2 linked regions of the Prochlorococcus marinus CUG1415 genome follow. The protein of the gene in region 1 interacts with the protein of each later gene in a pairwise test. Links are inferred from orthologs where the notes say so. Each region holds a gene or a part of one and is shown on either strand. Other genes may lie near its edges.

Region 1 (2,935 bases):
AGCTGATTTAATGTTTGTTCTCTTTCATCATTACCACCAACAACTCCCATTGAACCTGAACGACTTTTTCCAATAGCATCCAATTCGTCAATGAAGATAATACATGGTGCTTTTTTCTTGGCTTGTTCAAACAAATCTCTAACTCTGGCTGCTCCAGCTCCAACAAACAATTCTACAAACTCGGAACCTGAAATAATAAAGAAAGGGACTTCAGCCTCTCCAGCAACAGCTTTAGAGAGGAGAGTCTTTCCAGTTCCAGGAGGGCCTACAAGAAGAACTCCTTTGGGAATTCTAGCCCCAATATCTGTATATCTCTCAGGTCTTTTTAAGAAGTCAACTATTTCAGTTAATTCGTCCTTAGCTTCATCAACTCCTGCCACATCATCAAATGTTACTTTTGATTCATCATCGGGTACATAAACTTTGGCTTTACTTTTAGTAAAACTTAGAGCTCCTTGAGCACCTCCGCCTCCCATACTTCTTCTGGCGAAAAATTGTAAAACGAGGATAAAAATTAAAGGCGGAACAACCCAGCTTAAAATTGTTGAGAAGATGTTAGGTTTTTTGGGAGGAGCAGCAGCAAATTCTACCCCCTTACTTTCTAACCTTTGTGGAAGGTCCATGTCAAAAATTGGGGTTGTTGCTAAAACCGAAGGTGCGCCTTCTTCTGCTCCATTTAACTCATATCTAATTTGTTCTTGCGTAATATAAGCTCTTTTTACTTCTCCATCATTCACTTGATCTATAAATAAAGAGTAAGGAACCCTAGGTATTTGCATATTTTGATTAGGGAAAAGACTACTAAATAAAAGTAATGCTCCAACTCCTATTAAGATGATATTAACAATTCCAAATCTTCTATTAGGTTGATTATCATCTTGTCTTATTGGCATGGTAGTGATCAATTTTTACTCATTATAAACTAAACAAAAAGTTTCCGTATCCGTATTATTTTTTTTGGGTAAGAACCGAACGCTATATACTTTGATGAATAAGAATTAAGTATGAAAAATTAATTTTCAAATGAATTCTTAACGCATATATCATTACCGATCAAACTAACCTGTGAATTACTTAATTTAATAATTTCATCCATTTCTCTAAAGTCAAAATCACCAAAGGGATTCATACTATTTTCTCCACCTAATATTTTTGGAGCAATAAAAGTAATAATTTCCTGAATACAATTAGTTTGGATAGCGGCGGTAGCCAATCTAGGACCACATTCCCACAGGATTTTATTACACCCTCTTTTAGCAAGTAATTTTGAAATTAACTCTGGATTATCTGATGGTATCTTTTCAACCTCCACACATTTTGGAATCCTTTTGAGGTAGCTTTCATTTGCTGTGGAAGAATCATAAATAACTATAGTTTTTGCTTTATTACAATCCCAAAGACTAGATTTTGAGGGGAGATCTAAACTTTTTGTAAAAACAACTCGCAAAGGCTCAGGATTTTTTGAACCTCTGGTAGTCAAAAGTGGATTATCTTTCCTTAATGTGTTTCCACCAATGATTATTGCATCAAATTCTGCTCTAAAAGAATGAACTATTGACCTTGATTGCTCACTAGTAATCCATTTACTTTTGCCATTTTTTAAACCTATTCGGCCATCAATACTCATAGCCCATTTAAGAACACCAAATGACTTTTTTGTAATATTCCTATGAATGAAAGCTTTATTTAATTCTAAGGATTCTTTTTTACATAATCCTAAGTGAACTCGAATTCCAGCTTCTTTTAGCAATTTAATACCTTTACCAGAGACTCTTTTATCAGGATCTTGAATAGATACATATACCTTTCTTATCCCTGACGATATTACTTTATCTACACATGGAGGTGTTTTACCTTGGTGGCAGCAAGGTTCAAGATTTACATACATTGATCCCCCTTTAGCATCCTTTTTTAAATTCCTAAAAGCCATTGCCTCGGCATGGGGCATCCCGGCCTTGAAATGAAATCCTTCTGAAATAAGGTTTCCATTTTTATCAAGTATTACTGCTCCCACCTTTGGGTTAGGACTAGTTGTATTTTTACCTAAAGAAGCCAAAAAAATTGCTCTTTTCATCCATTTTGTATGGCTTACATTTTTTTTAGACATTTCTTCTATCAATAATCAACTTAATGATCTCCATTCTTTAACTAGGTAAGGAGGAACAGGTAACTCAGAAAAAACTCCTGACAAAAATAATCTTAATGGTCTATTTTTATCTAAATTTTTAATCAATTCATCAAGATCAAATTCTGCAGCAGCTTGTCTTCCATCATTTGCTAATTCTACATTAAGTAATGTTTTATCATCTAAAAGCCACTGTTTTCTGCCTGATTCAACCCTCAAGTCAGTGGGATGATCAATCCTAAGATTTCCTGGATAACCTATTACTCTCAAGATCAATTTATCTGCAAATAGAGGTGATTTATAAGCTACTAATTGCCAAGTTTCAAAGTCCAAGTCCCTTAAAAACTCACTACTAGCATTTATTAACTCCCCATTTATTTCTGTTTCTGCAACTTCTGCAGATACTTTTATTGGGTTAAAAATAAAGGATAGTAGTAAAATCAAAAGTAATATTCCTTTTAAAAAAATATTTTTATTTGATTTTGTAATTTTCTTCATTTTCAGAATCCATAAGGGCATCTAAAGTTACAGCTGTTCTTACAATAGCTTGATACCTTTTGATTATTTTACGATTTTTTTCTATAACTCGAGATAAATTCAAAGTGTCTTTTTCAGAATAGCTAGATGTTAAATCGCTAGAATCTTCCTCAATAAACTCAAATTCATTATCCTTATTAATTAGAGTTAACAATAAATCATGTAATCTCTTTCTCCTTTCAGACAATTAATTTACTATGATAACTCGAATAATCATAAAATAATTTAATAAAACATTCAAACAGTTTAGTTCCTTTTCATTAAATATTGATG
Region 2 (2,895 bases), on another replicon or contig:
TAATATTCCACCGCACAAAAGTCCTATAGCTGCAAAGAAGACATCATAATCTCTTGCTAATGCAGGTTTAACGGATCGTAAAAAGTAAAGACCGCCTCCACATACTGCAAGAACTATACCAACAATACTGGCCCAATTGAGACTAGCATTGACCACATTCTTTCTCCAAAATTTATGTTTTAAAGGGAAAAATAAATCACCCTATATATAGTTTACTTAAAACTTCTATAAAAACTAGCGTCTTCCAGTAGAAGTACGATCAAGGGAGTCTTTTTGGCTAACAAAAATCAAAAAGGCTGTGGCTGGAATTACGATAAGTAAAGCGGCTGCAATAAAACTACCTATCATTCCAACTGCGGAATTATTTGCAACTTGGGCAGAAAAATCCGCAGCTAGTAATAAATTTGAAATTTGAAACACTTTTTAAATATTTAATTCTCAATTTATAATACGAATTAAATACTATTTAATGGGTTATTTATTAAGATGAATTAAATATTTGTGATTTCCTTGCTTGAAAACTCTCTCCAAATTTTAGATATTAGTTTAGGAATTTCTTTATCATATCTAACTATAGTTTTCTTAATTAGATTAATTCTTACTTGGTACCCAAAAATTGATTTAAGTAAAGGTTTGTGGTTATTCATTTCGATACCATCAAGCTCTATCCTTAATCAAACAAGGAAATTAATTCCCCCTATAGGAGGAGTTGATATAGGACCAGTAATTTGGATTGGAGTCATCAGTTTTTTAAGAGAGATTTTAGTAGGTCAACAAGGGCTTATAAAACTTGCATTGCATACACACATCTCATAGAGATTATTTAATTATTCCTCAGTAATTGGGTAACAATTCTTCTTCAACATATTTTGTATGTATCTTACCTTCCTTAAATTTAGCTTTATTCAATAAGGTTAAATGAAAGTTAATTGTTGTAGGAATACCGGTTACTGCGCATTCATTTAAGGCCCTATTCATACGTTTAATTGCAGTATTTCGATCTTTTCCCCAGACTATTAATTTACCAATTAAGGAGTCATAAAATGGAGGTATTTCATAACCAGTATAAACATGACTATCCACTCTTACACCAGGACCTCCGGGAGGAAGCCACCCAGTTATTTTTCCAGGTGATGGCCGGAAATTATGAGATGGATCTTCAGCATTGATTCTACATTCAATGGCATGACCATTTAAATTGATATCATCTTGATTAAATTCCAAGTTAGCTCCGCTTGCGATCTTAATTTGCTCAGCTATTAAGTCTACGCCTGTAACCATTTCAGTAACAGGATGTTCAACTTGAATCCTAGTGTTCATTTCCATGAAATAAAAATTATCATCATCATCGACTAAAAATTCAACTGTACCAGCTCCTTCGTAACCGATACTTTTTGCAGCAGCAATCGCTGCATTTCCCATTTTTTTTCTTAGTTCGGTGTTAATTGCAGGGCTAGGAGACTCTTCCAATAATTTCTGATGTCTTCTTTGAACTGAACAATCTCGCTCTCCTAAATGAACAACGTTACCCGACCTATCTGCCAAAATTTGAATTTCTACATGTCTTGGCTTCTTTATAAATTTTTCCATATATAGACCATCATTACCAAAAGCTGCTTCTGCTTCACCTTGAGCTGCTTTAAACATTTTTTCAAGATTATCTGCATTTTCAACCAACCTCATGCCTCTTCCACCTCCTCCAGCAGTTGCTTTGATAATTACTGGATAGCCAATATCCTCTGCCAATTTATAAGCCTCATCAACATTAGATAACAAGCCTTTACTTCCAGGTACTGTTGGAACTCCTACTTCTTCCATAGTTTCTTTAGCTGTGGATTTATCTCCCATAGATCTAATAGCTTTAGGAGATGGCCCAATAAAAACTATGCCATGGTCGTTACACATCTCAGCAAATTTATCATTTTCAGCAAGAAATCCATAACCAGGATGAATAGCATCAACGCCTCTAGATGTAGCAGCAGCAAGTATATTTGGAATATTTAAATAACTCTTATTACTTAGCGAGTCTCCAACACAAACTGCTTCATCAGCAAGCTGAACATGCAATGCTTTTTTATCTACAGTGCTAAAAACTGCCACTGTTGAAATACCTAGTTCTCTACAACTTCTGACAATTCGTAAAGCTATTTCTCCACGATTAGCAATTAAAACTTTTTCAACCATTATGAAAATTAAATTGAAGAAATGAAAATGACTTAAAATAAAAAATTATTTGCCAAAGTATTTAACAAAATTTTTTTAGTGATCTTAGGACATTTTTTTACAATACAACCTCGAACGTTAAATGAGTAAAAATATTTGTTTTATGCAATAGAAAAATAATTCACAATATTCAAAAATTCCCTCTGAGAACTACATCCTGATTACAGTCATAATGTATGATATTTTTAAGGTTAAGGCACCTAGCTGTGCTTGAAAGCCCTTTGCGGACGTGGCGGAATTGGTAGACGCGCACGTCTAAGGAGCGTGTGGCTTAGGCCTTGCGAGTTCAAGTCTCGCCGTCCGCATTTGATGTATTCTGGTTTAACTGCAATGAACAAAAAATCACTTGCAGTAGTTATAGTATCTAATGGTCCTGGTGAATTAGCTACATGGGTAAGGCCTGTAGTAGAGGAGCTTAACAAAATAAATGGATCTCTATGTGATAACGAGAAACTAGATTTCATTCTTAGGTTGGTTCTGGTTCCTTGTCCAAATGCAACTGGTAAAGAATTTACAGTCGCACACTCATGGAATAAATTCGAATTAATTACAAAATCAAAGAGTTTTTGGAAATTATTAATAAACCCACATTCGTTTGCTAATTGGCCAAAAAAAGGAATGGTTATTTTCCTTGGTGGGGATCAATTTTGGAGCATTTTACTAGCTAAAAGA

Evidence for each region. The genes of interacting proteins can lie anywhere in the genome.
Region 2: the proteins of ribD (region 1) and accC interact in binary tests that used the Escherichia coli proteins (3 or more experiments, as listed by UniProt). The link is inferred for Prochlorococcus marinus CUG1415 from one-to-one orthologs.

What each region holds. Positions count from the first base shown.
Region 1 is NZ_JAAORL010000002.1:222,574-225,508, forward strand. Bases 61-2,917 are described here. They hold ribD (bifunctional diaminohydroxyphosphoribosylaminopyrimidine deaminase/5-amino-6-(5-phosphoribosylamino)uracil reductase RibD), read right to left. Parts: upstream 2,108-2,917; coding sequence 1,013-2,107; downstream 61-1,012. Other genes in these bases: ftsH (ATP-dependent zinc metalloprotease FtsH), read right to left, coding at 61-893; HA143_RS07285 (DUF3122 domain-containing protein), read right to left, coding at 2,123-2,623; HA143_RS07290 (hypothetical protein), read right to left, coding at 2,598-2,849. Outside these bases: more of ftsH, read right to left, coding at 1-60; precorrin-6Y C5,15-methyltransferase (decarboxylating) subunit CbiT, read left to right, coding at 2,933-2,935. UniProt on the Escherichia coli protein: Converts 2,5-diamino-6-(ribosylamino)-4(3h)-pyrimidinone 5'-phosphate into 5-amino-6-(ribosylamino)-2,4(1h,3h)-pyrimidinedione 5'-phosphate.
Region 2 is NZ_JAAORL010000001.1:74,196-77,090, reverse strand. Bases 10-2,826 are described here. They hold accC (acetyl-CoA carboxylase biotin carboxylase subunit), read right to left. Parts: upstream 2,185-2,826; coding sequence 835-2,184; downstream 10-834. Other genes in these bases: HA143_RS00370 (glycosyl transferase), read left to right, coding at 2,533-2,826; HA143_RS00385 (YggT family protein), read left to right, coding at 511-816; psbX (photosystem II reaction center X protein), read right to left, coding at 235-420; HA143_RS00395 (Ycf66 family protein), read right to left, coding at 10-156. Also shown: more of HA143_RS00395, read right to left, coding at 1-9; more of HA143_RS00370, read left to right, coding at 2,827-2,895. UniProt on the Escherichia coli protein: This protein is a component of the acetyl coenzyme A carboxylase complex; first, biotin carboxylase catalyzes the carboxylation of the carrier protein and then the transcarboxylase transfers the carboxyl group to form malonyl-CoA.